3 regions of the Pseudarthrobacter sp. NIBRBAC000502771 genome follow, and region 3 is predicted to be linked to each of the others. Evidence: predicted binding sites of a transcription regulator. Region 3 holds the regulator's gene; each other region holds the start of a gene.
What was found. The regulator Rex, encoded in region 3, represses fermentation and respiration genes when NADH is low (regulators of the CRP and FNR family bind a similar motif). The targets are predictions, from matches to a motif close to CTTGTGAANNNNTTCACAAG.
Positions count from the first base shown of each region.

Region 1: the regulator Rex is predicted to act here: its motif matches at 4,604-4,623, upstream of araB (ribulokinase).
Region 2: the regulator Rex is predicted to act here: its motif matches at 3,105-3,124, upstream of benA (benzoate 1,2-dioxygenase large subunit).

Region 1 covers NZ_CP041187.1:212,027-219,243, reverse strand. Annotated here, with positions in the region: gene NIBR502771_RS00995 (MFS transporter) at 1-346, shown strand, start outside; gene mmsB (multiple monosaccharide ABC transporter permease) at 448-1,728, opposite strand; gene mmsA (multiple monosaccharide ABC transporter ATP-binding protein) at 1,733-3,262, opposite strand; gene chvE (multiple monosaccharide ABC transporter substrate-binding protein) at 3,370-4,497, opposite strand; gene araB (ribulokinase) at 4,766-6,526, shown strand; gene NIBR502771_RS00970 (L-ribulose-5-phosphate 4-epimerase) at 6,523-7,217, shown strand, end outside.
Region 2 covers NZ_CP041187.1:1,403,362-1,410,578, reverse strand. Annotated here, with positions in the region: gene benC (benzoate 1,2-dioxygenase electron transfer component BenC) at 1-934, opposite strand, end outside; gene benB (benzoate 1,2-dioxygenase small subunit) at 1,055-1,591, opposite strand; gene benA (benzoate 1,2-dioxygenase large subunit) at 1,625-3,010, opposite strand; gene catA (catechol 1,2-dioxygenase) at 3,339-4,220, shown strand; gene NIBR502771_RS06615 (benzoate/H(+) symporter BenE family transporter) at 4,312-5,589, shown strand; gene NIBR502771_RS06610 (TetR/AcrR family transcriptional regulator) at 5,660-6,286, shown strand; gene NIBR502771_RS06605 (aldehyde dehydrogenase family protein) at 6,387-7,217, shown strand, end outside.
Region 3 covers NZ_CP041187.1:1,897,044-1,904,260, reverse strand. Annotated here, with positions in the region: gene NIBR502771_RS08870 (TlpA disulfide reductase family protein) at 1-218, opposite strand, end outside; gene NIBR502771_RS08865 (histidine phosphatase family protein) at 272-952, opposite strand; gene NIBR502771_RS08860 (YceI family protein) at 1,168-1,716, shown strand; gene NIBR502771_RS21105 (hypothetical protein) at 1,811-1,942, shown strand; gene NIBR502771_RS08855 (hypothetical protein) at 1,939-2,721, shown strand; gene NIBR502771_RS08850 (redox-sensing transcriptional repressor Rex) at 2,791-3,495, opposite strand; gene NIBR502771_RS08845 (glutaredoxin family protein) at 3,506-3,760, opposite strand; gene NIBR502771_RS08840 (HAD family phosphatase) at 3,839-4,657, shown strand; gene NIBR502771_RS08835 (30S ribosomal protein bS22) at 4,718-4,816, opposite strand; gene NIBR502771_RS08830 (helix-turn-helix domain-containing protein) at 4,968-5,180, opposite strand; gene NIBR502771_RS08825 (3-deoxy-7-phosphoheptulonate synthase) at 5,336-6,457, opposite strand; gene NIBR502771_RS08820 (acetylxylan esterase) at 6,699-7,217, opposite strand, start outside.

The DNA.
Region 1 (7,217 bases), 1.7 Mb from region 3:
AGTGGTCCTGGTGGTGCTCCTGGCCACCCACTCCTTCTGGCTTGCCCTGGTCCTGCTGTCGCTGTGGGCCGTGGTTGCCTCCGCCGGCACCCCTGTCCGCCAGGCGTACCTGAACGACATGATCGCCTCGAAGCAGCGGGCCACGGTCCTGAGCTTCGCGTCGCTCATGGGTTCGAGCGGGGGAGTGGTGGTGCAGCCGGTGCTGGGCAGGACCGCGGACCTTTACGGCTACCCGGCGTCCCTGGCCCTGGGCGGCGCGGTGCAGCTGCTGGCGGCGCCCTTTATTGTGCTCAGCCGGCGCCGGCGCTCGCCGGCTGATGTTGCCACCGGCCTGGCTGCCCCTTAAAGAGCTGCCTGGGCGTTTGCTTCCCGGCGCCGGACGCAGGAAGGCCCCCGTTGCCGGGACTTCGTCCGGGCAACGGGGGCCGGCAGGTGCGCGTGACCCGCCTACTTCACGCCTGCCTCCACCGTTTCGCTGGCGGCCGGCGCCGGCTTTTCCCGGGCCGGCGGAGGGCTGGTCTTGAGCTTGAAGCGCTTGCCAATCTCCCCTCCGCCGCCGCTGCGGTTCTTGTTGAAGATGTCAAAACCGACGGCGACCAGGAGTACCAGGCCCTTGATGAGCTGCTGGTAGTCGGTGCCCAGTCCCAGGATGGACATGCCGTTGTTCAGTACGCCCATGATGAGGCCACCGATCATGGCTCCGGCTACTGTTCCGATACCGCCGGTGACAGCTGCTCCACCGATGAATGCTGCCGCGATGGAATCGAGCTCGAAGCCGGTTCCGCCGGCGGGCTGGGCGGAGTTGAGCCGGGCGGTGAACACCAGGCCCGCCAGCGCGGAGAGGACGCCCATGTTCACGAAGAGCCGGAACGTGACGGCCTTGGTCTTGATGCCTGACAGTTCGGCGGCGTGGAGGTTGCCGCCGATAGCGTAAGTGTGGCGGCCGAAGACGCTGTTGTTCATGAGGGCGGTGTAAGCGATCACCAGGGCAGCAAGGACCACCAGGACGATCGGAGTGCCCCGGTAGGACGCCAGCAGGAACGTGATGACCAGCATGAGCAGCGCGGTGAAGGTGGTCTTGATGACAAACCAGACCAGGGGTTCGCTTTCGAGGTCGAACTTGCGGCGGATCCTGCGCTCCTTGAAGGCCTGGATCAGCAGGGCCGCCGTGGCGCCGAGGCCCAGGATGACGGTGAGCCATTCCAGCACGGAAGTGCCGCCGGAAATGTCCGGAAGGAAGCCGCCGCCCAAGGCCCGCAGTTCCGCGGGGAACGGGGTGATCTGCTGGTTCTTGAGCGTGATGAGCGTCAGCCCGCGGAAGATCAACATGCCGGCGAGCGTGACGATGAAGGCGGGAATCCCCACGTAGGCGATCCAGTAGCCCTGCCACGCGCCGACCAGGGCTCCGACCAGGAGGCAGGCCGGGATGGCTGCCCACCACGGCCAGCCCCAGTGCACGATCATGACCCCGGCCACGGCGCCGATGAACCCTGCCACCGATCCAACGGAAAGGTCGATGTGCCCGGCGATGATGACCATCACCATGCCGATGGCCAGGATGAGGATGTAGCTGTTCTGGACCACCAGGTTGGTGACGTTCTGCGGTTCCAGCAGGATTCCGCCGGTCAGTCCCTGGAACAGCAGGACGATCAGGATCAGGGCAACGAAGATGCCAACCTGGCGGAGGCGGCTGGTGAGGAATCCAAGCGATTCTCGTAAGGCGGACATGTCGCTATTCCTTCTCTTTGGTCATGTAGTGCATCAGGGTTTCCTGGGTGGCGTCGGCGATGGGCACTTCGCCTGTGATGTGCCCGGCAGCGAGGGTGTAGATGCGGTCGCAGATTCCCAGGAGCTCGGGTAGCTCCGAGGAAATGACAATGACGGCTTTTCCTTCGGCGGCGAGCTTGGCGATGATTGTGTAGATCTCGTACTTGGCGCCGACGTCGATGCCGCGGGTGGGTTCATCAAGGATGAGCACGTCGGGATCGGAGAACATCCATTTGCTGAGAACCACCTTCTGCTGGTTTCCACCGGACAGCTTCCCGGTAACGGCAGCCACCGACGGGGCTTTGATGTTCATGCTCTTGCGGTAGCCGTTGGCCACCACCGTCTCCTGGTTCTTGTCCACGAAGCCGCGTTTTGCCAGCTTGCGCAGGGATGCCAGGGAAATGTTCCGCTTGATGTCCTCGATAAGGTTCAGGCCGTAGTGCTTGCGGTCTTCGGTGGCATAGGCAATGCCGTGCCTGATGGCGTCAGACACCGTGGCGGTGTTGATTTCCTCGCCGTACTTGTAGACCTTCCCGGAGGTGGCGGTGCCGTAGGTCCGGCCGAAGACGCTCATGGCAAGCTCGGTGCGCCCGGCGCCCATGAGGCCGGCCAGCCCTACCACCTCGCCTTTCCTGACGTGCAGGTTGGCATTGTTGACCACCATGCGGCTGTGGTCCTGGGGGTGGCGCACGGACCAGTCCTCGATCCGCAGCACTTCCTCGCCGATGTTCGGTTGGCGGTCCGGATACAGGCTTTCAAGGTCGCGGCCCACCATGCCGCGGATGATCCGCTCCTGGGTGATCTGGCCTTCGTCGAGCCGCAGGGTCTCGATGGTCTTGCCGTCCCGGATGATGGTGACGGCGTCCGCCACCCTTCGGATCTCATTGAGTTTGTGGCTGATGATGATGCTGGTGACGCCCTGTCCCTTCAGGTGGAGGATCAGGTCCAGGAGGTGGCCGGAGTCCTCGTCATTGAGGGCGGCCGTGGGTTCGTCCAGGATCAGCAGCTTCACCTCCTTGGACAGGGCCTTGGCGATCTCCACCAGCTGTTGCTTGCCCACGCTGATGTGCTGCACCGGTGTGACGGGATTTTCGTCGAGGCCTACGCGGGCCAGCAGCTTCGCGGCCTCCAGGTTGGTCTTGCGCCAGTCCACCCATCCGTTGGTGGCCTGTTCGTTGCCCAGGTAGATGTTCTCGGCGATGGAGAGGTACGGGCTCAGGGCCAGTTCCTGGTGGATGATGACGATTCCGCGCTTCTCGCTGTCCGAGATGCTGGAGAAGTTGCACGGTTCGTTTTCGAAGAGGATCTCCCCGTCAAAGGAGTTGTGTGGATAGACGCCGGACAACACTTTCATGAGCGTTGATTTGCCGGCACCGTTTTCGCCGCAGATGGCGTGGACCTCGCCGCGGTTTACGTCCAGGGTGACGTCCTGGAGGGCCTTCACGCCCGGGAACGTCTTGGTGATTCCTCGCATCTGAAGAATGGGTGTGTTCATCGGTCAATTCCCACTGACTGGTCGGAGCTGGGCCGTCCTGCTGCTGCAGGAGGCGGCGGGAGGGGCTGTGGCCGGATGGAGGTCCGGCCACAGCCTCCGGACGCTGACTACTTGACGTCGGAGTCCTTGTAGTAACCCGAGTCGATCAGTTCCTTCTTGTAGTTGTCCTTGGTGATGATCAGGGACTTCAGCAGGAAGGCCGGGACAACCTTGACCTTGTTGTTGTAGGTCTTGGTGTCGTTGGTCTCCGGTTCCTGGCCCTTCAGCACTGCATCGACCATCTTGACGGCCTGCGCGCCGAGCTGGCGGGTGTCCTTGAAGATGGTGGAGTACTGCTCGCCGGCGATGATGGACTTGACAGAGCCCTTTTCGGCATCCTGGCCGGTAACAACCGGGAGGCTGCCCTTGGCGTAGCCGCCGGTGCTGGTGAGGGCCGAGATGATGCCGATGGACAGGCCGTCATACGGGGACAGGACGCCGTTCAGCTTGGTGCCTGAGCTGTAGGCGGAGGTGATGATGTCCTCCATGCGCTTCTGGGCCACGGGGGCCTGCCAGCGAAGAATGGCGGCCTGTTCGAACTTGGTCTGGCCGCTGGGGACCTTCAGGGTGCCGGCGTCCATGTACGGCTTGAGGGTGTCCATGGCGCCGGTCCAGAAGAAGTTGGCGTTGTTGTCGTCGGGGCTGCCGGCGAAGAGCTCAATGTTGAACGGGCCCTTGCCGTCGACCTTCTTGCCGCTGGCATCAACGAGGCCGAGGCCGGTCAACAGCGAAGTGGCCTGCTGGACGCCCACAGTGTAGTTGTCGAACGTGGTGTAGTAGTCGACGTTCGGCGTGCCGTTGATGAGGCGGTCGTATGCGATCACTTTGACGTTCTGCTCCTTGGCCTTGGCCAGGACGTCGGTCAGGGTGGTGCCGTCAATGGCGGCAATGATCAGGGCCTTGGCGCCCTTGGTCAGCATGTTCTCGATCTGCGAGACCTGGGTGGGGATGTCGTCATTGGCGAACTGGAGGTCTGTCTTGTAGCCGAGGTCCTTCAGGGACTTTTCCACGTTGGCGCCGTCGGCGATCCACCGTTCGGAAGTCTGCGTCGGCATCGAGATGCCTACCAGTGAATCGCTGGGCTTCGCGGCACCGCTGGATTCGCTGGCCCCGCCGCGGGAGCCACAACCGGTGGCGCCCACCGTCAGGGCGACGACGAGGGCCACCGCGCCCATCAGTTTCTTGATTCTCACCATTTTCTCCTTCCGCGGCAGCACTGCCACGAAGCGTTGGTGGACCAGGCAGCACCTATGCTCCCTGGTCCTGGCCACATTGTTGATGTGTCGGTTCAATATAGACTGATTTGTGAACGCTAACAAGAGTGTCCAGCCGGAATCCCCGAAAACTTTCCAGCTCATTGACTTCCAGTTTGTTAGCGTTCACACTAGCTGCAGCACGTAGCTCCACCCTGACCCCTACAAACCCGGTAATGAGGCCCATGCCTCCCGGACGGAGGCAACCCCCATGCCAGATGCGCTGACCACGTCCAGCTCCGAGCCCAGCCATGACCACTGCGTCATCGGCGTGGATTACGGAACCCTTTCAGGCCGCGCCGTGGTGGTGCGTGTCCGCGACGGGAAGGAGCTCGGCAGCGCGGTCCATGCGTATCCGCATGCCGTGGTCACCGACGTCCTGCCCCGGGATACAGCGGGCGACGACGGGGCCCGGCTTCCTGGGGAGTGGGCGCTTCAGGTGCCCAATGACTACCGGGAGGTTCTTCGCACTGCCGTCCCGGCAGCGGTGGCCGACGCCGGGATCGACCCGGCGGCCGTCGTCGGTATTGCCACGGATTTCACTGCCTGCACCATGGTTCCGGTTAAGTCGGACGGCACGCCCCTCAACGAACTGCCCGGCTTCGCGAACCGTCCGCACGCCTATGTAAAGCTCTGGCGCCACCATGCTGCGCAGGGCCAGGCCGACCGGATCAACCGGCTCGCCGCCGAACGCGGCGAAGACTGGCTTCCCCGCTACGGAGGACTGATCTCCTCCGAATGGGAGTTCGCCAAGGGACTGCAGCTGCTGGAGGAGGATCCGGAGGCCTACGCCGCCATGGACCACTGGGTGGAGGCGGCGGACTGGATCGTCTGGCAGCTCTGCGGCCGGTATGTCCGCAACGCCTGCACTGCCGGTTATAAGGGCATCTACCAGGACGGCCGGTATCCGTCTGAAGAGTTCCTGGCCGCCCTCAACCCTGACTTCAAGGATTTTGTCAGCTCCAAGCTGGAGCACACCATCGGCCGGCTGGGTGATGCCGCCGGCACCCTGACGGCGGAGGCCGCCGCCTGGACCGGGTTGCCGGAGGGCATCGCGGTGGCCGTGGGAAACGTTGACGCCCACGTCACCGCCCCGGCCGCGAAGGCCGTGGAGCCCGGCCAGCTGGTGGCGATCATGGGCACCTCCACCTGCCACGTCATGAACGGCAGCGAACTGCGGGAAGTGCCGGGCATGTGCGGCGCCGTGGACGGTGGAATCGTTCCGGGCCTGTGGGGCTACGAGGCAGGACAGTCAGGGGTGGGGGACATCTTTGGCTGGTTCACCAGGCACGGCGTCCCGCCCGAATACCACCAGGCCGCCAAGGACGCCGGGCTGGGGATCCACGAGTACCTGACCGAACTGGCTTCCCGCCAGGCCATCGGGGAGCACGGCCTGATCGCGCTCGACTGGCATTCGGGAAACCGCTCGGTCCTGGTGGATCACGAGCTATCCGGCATGGTGGTGGGCCAAACCCTGGCCACCAGGCCCGAGGACACCTACCGCGCCCTCCTGGAAGCCACGGCCTTTGGAACCCGCACCATCGTGGACGCCTTCCGCGACGCCGGAGTCCCGGTCAAGGAATTCATCGTTGCCGGCGGGCTGCTGAAGAACCGGCTCCTGATGCAGATCTACGCCGATGCCACCGGCCTGCCTCTGTCCACCATCGGCTCGGAACAGGGACCGGCACTGGGTTCTGCTATCCACGCCGCCGTCGCAGCGGGAGCATACGCGGACATCCGCGAAGCCGCCGCGGCCATGGGCGCCGAGCCCGGCGAGGTCTACACCCCAATCCCGGAAAACGCGGCCGCCTACGACGAGCTGTTCCAGGAGTACCGCACCCTGCACGACTACTTCGGCCGGGGCAGCAACGATGTCATGCACCGGCTCAAGGCCATCCAGCGCAAGGCCGCCCAGGCGGCCCGGCCCGGAGCAGGCGTCGCCGCCAAAGCAACCGTGGGGGTGTCCGCATGACCGCCGGAACAGGCGCCGGAACCGGCCTCCTGGAAACCATCGCCCGGATCCGGACGGAGGTGTGCGCCCTGCACGCCGAGCTGACCCGCTACGAACTGGTGGTGTGGACCGCAGGCAACGTTTCCGCCCGGGTGCCGGGCACCGACCTCATGGTCATCAAGCCCTCCGGGGTCGCCTACCAGGACCTGACCCCGGAACAGATGATCGTGACGGACCTGTACGGCACCCCGGTCAGGGGCACCAATGTTGGCGGCAGCGGCACGGTGGACTGGGGCAATCCCGCGCTGTCGCCCTCGTCGGACACCGCCGCGCACGCGTACGTGTACCGGCACATGCCGGAGGTGGGCGGGGTGGTGCATACGCACTCAACGTACGCCACCGCCTGGGCTGCCCGGGGCGAGGCCATCCCCTGCGTGCTCACCATGATGGGGGACGAGTTCGGCGGTTCCATCCCGGTGGGACCCTTCGCCCTGATCGGTGACGACTCGATTGGCCACGGGATCGTGGAGACCCTGAAGAATTCCACGTCCCCGGCCGTCCTGATGCAGAACCACGGCCCCTTCACCATCGGCAAGGATGCCCGCGCCGCCGTCAAGGCCGCCGTCATGTGCGAGGAAGTGGCGCGCACCGTGCACATTTCCCGGCAGCTGGGCGAGCCGCTTCCCATCGACCAGGCCCACATCGACTCCCT
Region 2 (7,217 bases), 490 kb from region 3:
CGGCGTTGACCATGGGCGGCGGGCCACAGAGGTAGATGTCCACGTCGCCGTCGTTGAGGTGCTTCGGTTCGATGATCTGGGTGACGTAGCCGGTGTGCGGGGCGGAGGTGCCGGGCTCGGAGGCGATGTAGTCCCAGGTGAAGCCGGGCAGTTTCGCTTCGTAGGCGCGCAGCCAGCCCAGGCCCACGATGTCGGCCTCGCGGGTGAGCCCGTAGATCAGGTGGACCGGGGTGGAGGGCGGGTTTTCGGCGAGCTTTTCCAGGATGGACAGGAGCGGGGCCAGGCCGGTGCCGCCGGCCAGGAGCAGCAGGGGCCGCTTGGGCTCGCGCAGGAAGAACGATCCGTACGGGCCGGTGAAGTTGATGGTGTCACCCACGGCGGCGCGGTCGCGCAGGTACTCGGACATGGCACCCTGCGGGGTCACGCGGACCATGAAGGATGCATCGTCCACCTCGGGGCCGCTGCTGAAGGAGTAGGAGCGCTCGGCGTCGGTCCCGGGGACCTTGAGGTTGACGTACTGGCCCGGCAGGAACGCCAGGGCGTCCCTGTTCTCCACCTCGAGGGTGAAAGAGACCGTGGTGTCGGTATGCCGGTTGAGTTCCTTGATGGTGGAGCTGAAGGTGGCGGCGGCCGTCTTGGCCGACTCGGACGTGGCCGGGATCTGGATGGCCAGGTCCGACTCCGGGACGGCCTGGCACGTCAGGAGGTAGCCCTTTTCGAGCTCCTCTTCGGTCATGGCGTCATCGATGAAGTCGCCCGGGTCGAAGGATCCTGAATCGCAGAACGCCTTGCAGGTGCCGCACGCGCCGTCGCGGCAGTCCGACGGAATGTTGATCCGCGCCTTGTAAGCCGCGTCCATGACGGTCTCATAGTCGCCGACCTTGATGACTTTGGTAACGCCATCTTCGAAGCTGAGGGCTACTTTGTGGCCCATGGGGTCCTCCTGACTGGGCGGGCGCGTCGTCGCGTCCGGGGAAAGTTCTGGCGTGCCCGGCGGGCACGGAATGGGACAGGCCGTGCGGCGCCCGGGTAGTCCGGGCGCCGGCGCGGGAGGTCAGATCATGTAGACGTCCACCACGTGGTGGATGTAGTCGTTCTTCAGGACGACCTTCTTCTTCAGGATCACCGGCTGGGGGCCGGAAAGGTCGATCGTGTAGAAGCTGGTGCCGAAGTACGTGTCCGTCGTGTTGTAGCGGAAGTACAGGGTGAACCAGTTGAAGCGCACCTCCACCTTGCTGCCGTCGTTAGACAACACTTCGACGTCGGTGATGTTGTGGCCCGTTCGCGGCTCGGGGAGGGAGGTGGCGGAGGACCTGTCGGTCTTGATCCGGAATACCCGGTCCTCGATGCCGCCCCGGTTGTCGTAGTAGATCAGGGAGATCTCGTTCTGGGGGTCCTGCGTCAGCTGGTCGTCCACGTCCCAGGCCGGCATCCAGAATTCGGAGTCCGGGTGGTAGCACTCGAGCCATTCATCGAACTGGCGGTCATCCAGCAGGCGGGCTTCCCGGTACAGGAACGCCCGGACCGTTTCAAGGGTTGCGGTCTCCTCCGCGGTCTTCAGGACCGGGGCGGTGTGGGTCAGGTTGGTCATGGGTTCTGCGCTCTCTTTGGTTCCGGCGGGCTCTCAGGCGGTGACGGGAACGGATTCCAGGGCGGAACGCTCCTCTTCCTCCGCCAGGGCCCGGTCCATGACTTCCTTCCAGTACCCGTGCTGGATGGGGTAGAGCCCTTCGTCTTCGGTGCGCACGCCGGAGGCGATCACCCGGGTCATGCCCAGGGCCTGCGCCTGCTCGTCCGGACCGGTGATCTCGTGGGTGGAGCCGCGCGTCATGTCGTTCCACGGGGCGCTGGTGGCCCAGTAGGTCTTGTTGCAGGAGCGGAATTCCTCGAGGTCGTCCGGGGTGGCCATGCCCGTGGCGTTGAAGAAGTCCTCGTATTGGCGGATGCGCTTGGAGCGGTTCTCCTGGGACTCACCCTTGGGGGCGATGCAGTAGATGGTCACCTCGGTCTGGTCCGCGGAGATCGGCCGGAAGTGGCGGATCTGCGAGGAGAACTGGTCCATGATGTACACGTTCGGGTACAGGCAGAGGTTGCGCGAGATGTTGATCATGAAGTTCGCCATCTCCTCGCCGTACTTGGCCACAAGCTCGTCGCGGCGGTCCCAGAGCGGACGGTCCTCGGGGTTGGTCCATTCCTGCCACAGCAGCAGGTGGCCGTGGTCGTAGGAGTAGAAGCCGCCCTTGACCTTGCCCCACTTGCCGGCGTCCATGGCCTTGGTCTTGTTGGCGGAGTCTCCGGCGCTGCGGCGGGCGGTGGTGGCTGCGTAGTTCCAGTGCACGGCCGTGACGTGGTAGCCGTCGGCGCCGTTCTCGGCCTGGACCTTCCAGTTGCCGTCGTAGGTGTAGGTGGACGAGCCGCGCAGGACTTCCAGGCCTTCGGGCGACTGGTCGACGATGGAGTCGATGACCTTGGTGGCATCGCCAAGGTGTTCCTCGAGCGGGAGGACGTCAGCCTTCAGCGAGCCGAACAGGAAGCCGCGGTAGGACTCGAAACGGGCCACCTTGGTGAGGTCGTGCGAGCCTTCCTTGTTGAAGGTCTCGGGGTAGCCGGCGTTCCGTGAGTCCTTGACCTTCAGCAGTTCCCCGGAGTTCTTGAAGGTCCAGCCGTGGAACGGGCAGGTGAAGGTGGTGCGGTTGTCCGCCTTGCGGCGGCACAGCATGGCACCGCGGTGCGAACAGGCGTTGACCAGGCAGTTCAGCTTCCCGTCCTTGTCCCGGGTGATCATCACGGGGGTGCGGCCGATATACGTGGTGAAGTAGTCGCCCACGTTGGGGATCTGCGACTCGTGGGCGAGGTACACCCAGTTGCCTTCGAAGATGTGCTTCATCTCGAGTTCGAAGATCTCCTGGTCGGTGAAGATCTCGCGCTTGGCCCGGATGACGCCGTTCTCGCGGTCGTCGATCACGGCGTCGGCAAGGACCTCGCGGGCATGGATCAGGTTCTCGGTCATGGCGTGCTCCTTCATTGGAGATTGCTGGACGGACAGGCGGAGGTCCACTCGGGAAGAGGCTTCGGCGGCGGACGTTGTCCAGCAATTCTTGCCGCTCGTGATTGGCCTCACATCAGGCAAATACCTAGGTTCCACCAAGGGTGTCTTTATGTACTGATAATGACTCAAAAGGAGCCTAGTTGATATTTGTAGCGTCCTTATCTGCGGCCTACGATTGAGACCGAGATCACGCGGTGCCGAGCAGGGCAGGTGGAACGTCCCGCCCCGCAGGCCGCGTGGGGAGCAGGAGCCCTTCCTGTCCCATTCAATGAAGAAGGTGGACACCGTCATGACCCAAACCCCAACGGACAGCCGCACGGAAAACGAAGGCACCGCCGTCGAAGCAGGCTCCAAGGCAACCGAACGCTTCGCCGCATCGGGCAAGCTCGCCCAGGTGGATGTACCCAAGGAACGGGTAAGCCTGCTGGCCGGCGCGCTGATCAAGGCCGCCAACGACATCGTCGTCGAACACCAGGTCACCTACGAGGAATACAACGCCCTCAAAGCCTGGCTGATCAAGGTGGGCACGGACGGTGAATGGCCGCTGTTCCTCGACGTCTGGCTGGAACACACCGTTGAGGACGTGAACTCCCAGGACCGCCCCGGCACCGTGGGCACCATCGAGGGTCCCTACTACGTTCCCGGTTCCCCGGAACTCCAGACGCCCGCCACCGTGGAAATGCGCGACGACGAGGAGGGCACCCCGCTGCGGTTCACCGGCCAGTTCACCGACACCGAGGGCAACCCGATCCAGGGTGCCCAGGTGGAAATCTGGCACGCGGACGCCGCCGGCTTCTACTCCCAGTACGCCCCGGGCATGCCCGAGTGGCTCTTCCGCGCCACCGTCAAGGCCGCGGACGACGGCCGGTTCGAAATCAACACCATGCGTCCGGCGCCCTACCAGATCCCCACGGACGGGGCCTGCGGGCAGCTGATCAGCGCCGCGGGCTGGCACGCCTGGCGTCCCGCGCACATCCACATCAAGGTGTCCGCACCGGGCTACGAGCCGGTCACCCAGCAGCTCTACTTCCCCGGCGATCCCCACAATGCTGACGACATCGCCTCGGCAGTGAAGCCTGAACTGATGCTGGACCCCCGCCCCCGTACCGACGGAAAGGGCGAGGAAGTAGTTTATGACTACGTCCTGGCCAAGCAGGGCCAGAAGAAGTAGCACGCAAACTGGGAGATACCCCCACACGGAGGCGCTCCGGAGCTGATGCTTCGGAGCGCCTCCGGTCTTTCCGCCCCAGCCAGGAGCCCCGATGAGCCACCCCCGCCAACATCCGACCGCAAGCTCTGTTGAGCCGGCCCCGCCGGCGCCGGAACCCCTGCTGGAGCGGCCGGGGGTCCGGCCCGCAGGCCCGCGGCGGATTCTTCGCGATCTGGGTCTGTCCTATGTCTCCAACGGGGCCATCGGGCTCATTTTCGCGGCGTCCGGACCCATCGCCGTCACCCTGGCCGTCGGAACAGCGGGCGGCCTGACCCAGGGCCAGCTGTCGTCGTGGGTTTTTGGCATCCTGTTTTCCGGCGGGGCGGCCACGCTGCTGATGTCCCTCATTTACCGGCAGCCCCTGGGTTTCGCCTGGTCCATCCCCGGCACGGTACTCCTGGGACCTTCGCTTCAGCACCTGGCCTTCGCCGAAGTCGTCGGGGCCTTCTTCACCTCCGGCGTGCTGATCCTCGCCCTGGGCGCCACCGGCGTGGTGCGCAAAGCCATGGCGCTGGTGCCCATGCCGCTCGTGATGGCCATGGTGGCCGCGGTGTTCCTGAAATTCGGCACAGACATCGTTGCCTCCACCCAGGACAATCCGGCCGTGGCTGCACCGATGGTGGCCGCATTCCTGGTCCTTACCGCAGTTCCCAGGCTTGGCAGGTACCTGCCGCCGGTCCTGGGCACCCTGGTGGCAGGCTGCGTCGCCGTGGCGGCCAGCGGGCAGTTCAACCTCCCACCCGGCGGACCGCTCCTGGCCACCCCGGTCTTCACCGTCCCTGCATTCACATGGGCGTCCCAGCTTGAACTGGTGGTTCCCCTGGCCCTCACCGTGCTGTTCGTCCAGAACGGCCAGGGCATCGCCGTCCTCCGCGCCGCCGGCCACCGTCCGCCCGTGAATGCCTTCGCCATTGCCTCCGGCGCCTTTTCGGTGCTGAATGCCGGTTTCGGCGCCGTTTCGGCCTGCGTGACAGGTCCCACCAACGCCCTGTTGACGTCGTCCGGGAAGAGGGAGCGCCAATACACGGCGGCCGTGGCGTACGGCCTGCTGGCCCTGGTGTTTGCAGCGTTTGCCCCCACCCTGACCCGGCTGATGCTGGCCGCGCCCAAGGAGTTTGTCCTGGCGCTGGGTGGCATCGCGATGCTGCGGGCCCTTCAGCAGGCCTTCGTGACGGCGTTTGCCACCAGCTTCACCCTGGGTTCGCTGGTGACGTTCGTGGTGACCATCTCAGGCATGAACCTCTTCAACATCCATGCAGCGTTCTGGGGCCTGGTGATTGGCTACGGGGTGTCCCGCCTGCTGGAGCGCGCCGACCACGCCCAGCCCTGATACCGTGCTGACCGCCCGCTGGCCGGGACCCGGAAGTGCGCGCACGGCCGTCAGGCAATAGTCTGGCCAGATGGGGACCAATGCCGTGACTTCCGGCGAACAAGTGGACAGGCAGGCCCGCATTCTCGAAGCGGCAATGGACCTGCTGTCCCGCCACGGGATTTCCGGCGTGAACATGCGCGCCGTCGCACGCGAAGCCGGCGTGGCGCTGGGCCTGGTCAACTACTACTACGACGACAAGACCACCCTGATCCGTGCCGCCCTGCGCCGCGTGGATGAGCATGACCTTTTACTCGTCGCCCCGGACCCGTCGGTGGCCCCGGATGAACAGCTGCGCCGGGCGCTCCGGCGCGTTGCCGGAGCTGACCTGCTGACCACGCGGTACCTGTCCCTGCGACTGCACCTGTGGGCCCTTGCCCAGGCGGACGAGGACTACGCGCAGATCAACGCGGCCGCGTTCGACCGGTACATCGACGGGCTCGCGGCCCTGGTGTCCAGCGCCATGCCAGGGCTGGCCTGGGAGGCATGCAGGGAGCGCGCCTCGGACATTGTGGTCATCCAGAACGGGATGTGGCTGACCGCGCTGCTGGGGGTGGACAAGGCCTCCATCCAGCGGAGCATCGCACGCACGGAGCAGATCGCGTTCGCACAGGTTCCGGACGAAAACGCCGGCGGCCGGGTTACCTTCCGGCCCTGAAGCACCCACTCCAAGGGCAACAGTAGCGGCGCAAGAAGCATTGAACAAGTGTTCAAGAAATCTATTGAACACCTGTTCAACTTGCACTACTGTCCTTCCTATGACTTACGCCACACAGGCCCAGGAAGCCGCCCCGAGCACCGAAACCAAGCCTGCCTCCTCCCTGTTCATCAACGGCAAATGGGAGCCAGCGGCGTCCGGCGCCGTCCGTGAAATCCGCAACCCCGCAGACGGCGAGCTGGTGGCCACCGTCTCGGAGGCGGGCCGGGAGGACGCCGAACGCGCCATCGCGGCGGCCCGCGCCGCCTTCGACTCCGGCGTCTGGTCCAGCGTCCCGGCACCGGAGCGGGGCGCCTTCCTCCTGAAGGTCGCCGCCGGGCTGCGGGAGCGACGGGAAAAGTTTGCCCGCGCGGAATCGCTGGACACCGGCAAGCGGATGGTGGAAAGCCGCATCGACATGGACGACATCGCCGCCTGCTTCGAGTACTTCGGCCGGCTGGCTGGGCAGCAGGCGGGCCGGGTGGTGGACGCCGGGGACGCCGCCGTCGTCAGCCGGATCGTCTACGAACCCGTGGGCGTCTGCGGTCTCATCACGCCGTGGAACTATCCCCTGCTCCAGGCAGCGTGGAAGATCGCGCCTGCGCTGGCCGCCGGCTGCACCTTCGTCCTCAAGCCCTCCGAACTGACGCCCTCCACCAGCATCCTGGCCATGCAGCTGCTGCAGGACCTCGGCCTGCCGGACGGGGTGGCCAACCTCGTCACCGGTGCCGGCGCCCAGGCGGGCGCCCCGCTCTCGGAACACCCCGACGTCGACCTTGTCTCCTTCACCGGCGGCCTGGAAACCGGCAAGCGCATCGCCGCGGCAGCCGCCGCCACCGTCAAGAAGGTGGCGCTGGAGCTCGGCGGCAAGAACCCCAACGTGGTGTTCGCC
Region 3 (7,217 bases):
ACGCTGACCTTGCCCTGGAAGTCTGCGGGGGTCACGGCGGCGCCGCTGAAAAGCGCTCCCTGGATCTGCACGGCTTCCTTGCGGTCCCCGGCGGCGAACTCGGTTACGGAGCCGTCGCCGGCAACATAGTTCTTGTTGTCACCGGCCTTGGCCTGCTTGGCCAGGGCATCCTCCTGGGCGCAGCCGGACAGGCCAAGGGTCAGCGCGGTCAGGGCCATGCCGCCTGCCGAGAGCAGGCTCCGGCGCGAGGGAAGGTTGTTGTTGCTCACTGCTAGGCTCCAGGGGTGCTGGCGGCACCGGGAAGAAGGGACGCCGCAGGCTCGCTGTACTCGACCCGCAAAAGCGAGCCGTCGTCGTCGAAAACCAGGGACGTAAGGGATGTCAGGGTGCACTCGCGCTTGCGCGGGTCGTGCCACAGCGGCCGGCCCTCCGCACTCAGCCGTGCCGCCCAGATTGGAAGCTGGTGGCTGACGAGGATGGCCTCGGGGCCAGCGGCACCAAAGTCGCCGCCGGCCAGTTCGATGGCGCGCAGCCGTGCGTCCTGCACCGCAGCCGCCACTCTTGCCGCCTGCTCCTTGTACGGTTCGCCCCACGACGGGCGCAACGGGTTGACCAGGCGAGGCCAGTGCTTTGGCCGGCGGAGTTCAGCCTTGGTGACCTTCATGCCCTCAAAGTAGTTTTCCGCTTCTATGATGCGCTGGTCGGTGTGGATCTGCAGGCGCAGCGCTTCCGACGTCGGCCGCGCGGTTTCCTGCGCACGGTCAAGCGGTGAGGCGGCCAGGTAGGTAATCCGGGCGCCGCGCTCGGCGCGCTGCCGGAAGTGCTCGGCCAGGGTCCGGGCCATCTCCTGCCCCAGCTCGGAGAGGTGGAATTCCGGGAGCCGTCCATAGAGAACGCCGTCGGGATTGTGGACCTCGCCGTGGCGGAGCAGATGGACAGTGGCTTGGGGCATGTTTACCAGTTTCTCAAAGATGGCGTGCGATCCGAAATCTCCGGGACGCGCTTTCTACAAAGAGTAGAACTTAAGTTTCTGAAGAAATGTTCCGAAAGCGGGAACAAAACATGCAAACGCATGTTTATACTGGATGCAGCAAGATAGTTGAGGCTTCAACCGATGAAGATTCAACCGCAGGACCACAGCAGGCATTCACACCAAGGAGCAACATCATGGCACTTCCCGCAGACGTCACCACCGGCACCTGGACCCTGGACAACTCCCACAGCGAGATCGGCTTCACCGTCCGGCACGCCGGCATCAGCAAGGTCCGCGGCCAGTTCAAGGAAGCCGAGGCCACCCTGAGCCTCGCCGAGAACGTGGCCGACTCCAAGGTCAACGCCACCATCAAGACCGCCAGCTTCGACTCCGGCGACGCCAACCGCGACGGCCACGTCCGCGGCGAAGACTTCTTCGACGTCGAGAAGTTTCCGGAGATCTCCTTCGTTTCCAACGCGATCGTCCCCAAGGGCGACGCCTACGAGCTCCAGGGCGACCTCACCATCAAGGGTGTCACCCGCCCCGTGGCCCTCGAGACCGAGCTCCACGGCGTGGCCGTCGATCCGTTCGGCAACACCCGCGCCGGCCTGACCGCCGAGACCACCATCAGCCGCAAGGACTTCGGCCTGACCTGGAACGCCGTCCTCGAAGCCGGCGGCGTCCTGGTCAGCGACAAGGTTGCCATCAACCTGGAACTTGCCTTCATCGCCCCCGCAGCATAACTTCCCCATCCGGCGCACCCCGGCACCAGGCCTTTCCCGGCCCGGCGCCGGGGTGCGCTGTTTAAAGGCGCCGTTCCAGGTCACAGTTCTGTGCGTGAATACCGCCCGCATCACCCACATCTCCGCCGCCGGGGGTACGGTGGAGCTAAGCCATGCTGGGGGGAAGGCTGAGGACCGAATCCCGGCAGCCCACCTGGATCCCGACCTGCAGAAGGAACGCCCATGAGTACTCCTCCCGTCCCGCCTCCCGCGCCCCAAGACCCCTATTCCGGCAATGACCAGTCCGGCAGCCAGCAGCCCGGACCCGAGCAGCCGCGCTACGGCCAAAACGCGCCCCAGTACGGCCAGAACGCACCGCAGTACGGCCAGAACCAGCCCCAATACGGCTCGCAGCCCCCGGCAGCACCGCAGTACGGCCAGAATGCGCCGCAGTACGGTTCCCCATATGGCCAGAATGCTCCCCAGTACGGGCAGTCGCCCTATGGCCAGTCCCCGTACGGCCAATACCCCTCGGAGCAGCCCCAGCCGGCGGGAAGCAACGGCATCCCGCAACTGGTGAACATCTCGTTCTGGCTGCTGATCGCGTCCGCGGTGATCTTTGTCGTTTCCGTGCTCGCCGGCCTCACCCAGCTCGATGACCCACAGTTCCGTCAGGCTTTTGAGCAGCAGGTGAAAGCCAGCGGAGCGGCCGTTACGTATGACGACATCAAGAGCGTCATCGCCGGCACGCTGGTGGTCTTCGCGATCATCGGCGTCGCGCTCTACCTGCTGGTGGCATTCTTTGTCCGCAAGGGCAAAAACTGGGCACGCATCCTCGGAACCGTGTTTGCAGCGCTCTCCGTTTTGGGCCTGTTCGGGGTCCCCACCTTCGGAACGCTCGGGACGGTCCTGGGCATCGCCGCCATTGTCCTGCTCTACCTCCCGGCCGCTGCCCCGTACTTCCGGAAACAGCAGCCGTTCGCCAACCCCTATTCCGGCGGCTTCGGCAACCCTTACGGGCGGTAACGCCTACGGCAGAACGCAGCGGTGGCCCGGGATGTCCAGCATCCCGGGCCACCGCTTTTAAACCTGGGCTCAGGCCGGCTGTCCCGGCGCCTGCGCCCGTTGGGCGTGATAGGCCAGGATCTGGAGCTCGGTGGCCATGTCCACTTTGCGGAGGTTCACTCCTTCAGGGACCTGCAGCATGACGGGAGCGAAGCTGAGCACGCTGTGCACACCGGCCGCCACCACCCGGTCGCAGATGCCCTGGGCCACCGCGGCGGGAAGTGCCAGCACCACCATGTTGGCCCCGGTGCGGTGGAGGACGGTCTCGAGGTCTGCCACGTCGCTGACCCGCAGCCATCCCACCTCGTTGCCCACCACCATCTGGTCCGCGTCGAAAATGGCCACCACGTCGAAGCCCCGCGATTCGAAGCCGCCGTAGCGCGCCAGTGCTTTGCCCAGGTTTCCGGCTCCGACGATGGCCACTTTCCAGTCATGGGTCAGCCCCAGGGCCGCAGCGATGTGGCGGCTCAGGTACTGCACCTCATAGCCCACTCCCCTGGTCCCGTAGGACCCCACATGGGACAGGTCCTTGCGCAGCGTGGAGGAACTGACGCCGGAGGCTTCCGCGAGCGATTCCGACGAAACACGCTCAACCCCCTCGGCCAGCAGCGTATTCAGGGCACGCAGGTATAGCGTCAACCGGGCCACGGCGGCGGGAGGAATCTGCTTGGCCGGTGAGCCCGCGGCATCCGGCACGTCCGGCACAGGCTGGGGGGTTGAATCCAAGGACGTCATTCGCATCCCCCTACTTGGCCATGGCGCGCCGCAGGACGCGTTCCAGCCGGGCTTCGTCGATTTTCCAAAAGTCGCGCTGCACCCCGTCCACCAGGACCACGGGAATCTCTTCTGCGTAGCGCTCGCGCAGTTCGGGCTGGTTGTCCACCAGCTCTTCGCGCCATTCAAGGCCCAACGCGGAAGTGACCCGGCCGACGGCGTCGCGCGCCTCTTCGCAGAGGTGGCACTCAGCTTTGGTGACCAGGACGACGCGGGGGGTAGCCATGGCTTAACGGTATCGCCGTTCGCGCCGTGCAGTTGACGCCGACCGCGCCGGCCATGTGGATTGACTAGACTCAAGTCCATGCCCGAGGAGAAATACGTTGCCGTCGTTACACGGCCGGTTGCTGCCCCGCAGCCCGGTGAGGCGGCGTTTTTCGACGTGGACAATACCTTGATGCGCGGTGCCAGCCTCTTCCATGTGGCCCGCAAGATGCACCAGCGGGGGGCGTTTACGCTCACTGAGGCTGCCGGGTTCGCGTGGAAGCAGTTCAAGTTCGTGGCGCGCGGGGAAAACATCGACGACGTCCATGCGGTCCGCGATTCGGCCCTGACCCTCGCCGCCGGCATCACCGTTGACGACATCAAGGCGCTGGGCGAAGAGGTCTACGACGAGATGATCGCGTCGCGGATCTGGCCAGGTGCCAAGGCGTTGGCTGAACAGCACCTCCGGGTGGGCCGCCGCGTCTGGCTGGTAACGGCCACGCCCATCGAAGTGGCCACGGTGATCTCCACCCGGCTGGGGCTGACGGGGGCCTTGGGCACGGTGGGGGAAGTGTCGGACGGTATGTACACCGGACGCCTGGTGGGAGACATCCTCCACGGTTCGGCCAAGGCGGTAGCCGTGCAGGCCATCGCGGACCAGGAGGACCTGGACCTCAAGCGCTGCTGGGCGTACAGCGATTCCTACAACGACGTTCCACTGCTCTCGCTGGTAGGCCACCCGGTTGCCATCAACCCGGACGCCAAGCTCCGCCGCCACGCCCGCGACCGGAACTGGCCGGTCTACGATTTCCGCGCCGGCCGCCGCGCCGCCACCCTTGGCCTCAAGGCAGCAACGTTCGGCGGCGCCATCTACGGCCTCTGGAAAGGCTTCGCCCGCATCCGCGGCCCCCGGGCGTAGCCAAAAAAATGCCCGCCGCCTTGGAGGGCGACGGGCATCTTCACGCTGTTCGAAGTATTGCTACTTCTTGTTGCGGCGCTGGTGACGAGTCTTGCGAAGCAGCTTGCGGTGCTTCTTCTTGGCCATACGCTTGCGACGCTTCTTGATAACTGAACCCACGAAAGTTCCTTACAAACTAGATGCAGTACCTGCCTGATGGGAAATGTCCGTGGACAAAGCTACGAACTGAACAACTGACAGATTCTTACAATGACGTAAAACGTTCCTTAACAGGGTACCGCTTATCGGGAGCGGCTCAGGACAGGCCGCCTCAGGCGGTCTCGCTGTGGCCGTCCACAACAGCGCCCTTAAGGTACTGTTCGACGGCGTTTTCGGGGACCCGGTAGGAGCGGCCGAAGCGCACCGCGGGCATTTCGCCGGAGTGGACCAGGCGGTAAACAGTCATTTTGGAGACGCGCATGACCTCGGCCACTTCAGCCACGGTCAGGAACTTCGCGTTGGAGAAGTTCTGTTCTGCCGACATTTCCCTATTTTCCTTTGCTGACGGATGGACAACAGTGACCCCAGGTACGTGCCAATGCGGTGTTCCGATGCTGAGCCATCCACCAACCACCTAAGAAGATACTCTAGATGTTCATGTGGCAGATGTGAAAGTAGTGGCCTCCCCTATTTCGCCCCCTAATTTTGCTGCCGCCGCTTCCGCGCCGACGAAGCCAGCTGCTCCAGGACCGAAGCCGAGACATCCCAGTCCATGCAGGCGTCCGTCACGCTCTGGCCGTAGACCAGCGTGGACCGCCCCGCCGCGTGCTCTGCAACGTCCAGGTTCTGGGCTCCGCCCACCAGGAAGCTTTCCAGCATGACGCCGGCAACGGCCCGGGCTGCCACTCCCCCCTCTTCAAGCTGGGCACCGATCTCCAGCGCGACCTCCGCCTGCCGGTGGTGGCTCTTGCCGCTGTTGGCGTGGCTGGCGTCAACGATCAGGCGGGGATTGAGCCCCTTGCCTGCCAATTCGGTGGAGGCCCGTTCCACCTCGGCCGCGGAGTAGTTGGGCCCCTTCCGGCCACCGCGGAGGATGACGTGGGTGTCGGGGTTTCCTGCCGTTGCCACCAGCGCTGCCCGGCCCTCGCCGTCGATCCCCAGGAACGCCTGCGCCGCCGCGGCGGCACCGCAGGCATCGATGGCAACCTGCAGGCCGCCGTCGGTCCCGTTCTTGAACCCGATGGGCATGGAAAGCCCGGACGCCAGCTGCCGGTGGATCTGGCTCTCCGTGGTACGCGCACCGATGGCGCCCCACGAGATCAGGTCCGCCATGTACTGGGGGCTGATCGGCTCCAGGAATTCAGTGGCAGTAGGCAGGCCCAGCGCGGTGACCTGCTGAAGGAACTGCCGGGCCGTGCGGAGGCCGGTGACCATGTCGTGGCTGCCGTCCAGCCGGGGATCGTTGATCAGGCCCTTCCAGCCCACCGTGGTACGCGGCTTCTCGAAGTAGGTCCGCATGACAATCAGCAGGTCTTCCTTGTGCTTCTCGGCCTGGCTGACCAGCCGCCGCGCGTACTCGAGGCCGGCCTTGGGGTCGTGGATGGAGCAGGGGCCCACGATGACCAGCAGGCGGTCGTCCACGCCGTCCATGATGGCGCGCACCTCATCGCGGCCGCGTTCGACGACGGCAGCGGCCCGGGCGTCCAGTGGCAGCTTTGTGAGGAGTGCCGACGGGGTGGGCAGCGGGGTGAATTCGCTGACGCGCAGGTTCGAGGTGGACTTGGTGTCGCTGGCCGGGGCTGCTGCTGTTGCGGTGCTCATGTTCGGGGTCCTGTTCCAGATGGGAAGCGGGCCCGGATTTCAGAACCCGCCGGAGAAACGGCGAAGGGCAGAGAATGATCTCTGCCCTGTTGGCTCTGAAGGAAGTTGGATGCGTGTCAGTTAGACGCGGGCTCCTCCAGAGCCAACGAAAAATACGCATACCAACGGTTAGTCATGGGAAAGACCATAAGCCCGGCCGCCCGCCGCCGCAAAATCCGTGTCCGTCACATTCCCGCGCCGCCTACCCCAGCAGCTTGCGCAGGAACTGCAGCTGCCGGATCCAGTGGTGTTCCTGGCCGCCTTCATGGTTGTTGAACCGGTACACCTCCATCTCCTTACCGGGATTGCCGCCCGATGCTGCCGCTGATCCATAGGCGTTGAAGCTGGCGAAAACCGTCGACGGCGGGCAGATGTCGTCCATCTGGGCAGCGGAGTACAGCGCCGGAACGGAGGCCCAGGCGGCCAAATTGACGCCGTCGAAATAGTTGAGGACCTCCATGGCGGCGTCGTACCTGTCCCGGTGCCGGGCGAGGAACTGGGCGATCTCCGGGTACGGGCCGCGCGGGGTGATGTCGATGGCGCGGGGGAAGTCCTGGAGGAAGGGGACGTCGGGCAGCGCGGCGATGACGCCGTCGAGCCGTCCCGCGGTGAGCCCCGCCGTGGCCACCACCAGGCCGCCACCCTGGCTGACACCGGCCAGCACCACTTTGGCAGGATCGACGGCGGGGTGGGACTGGGCGGCCTCCACCGCGCGGAAGGC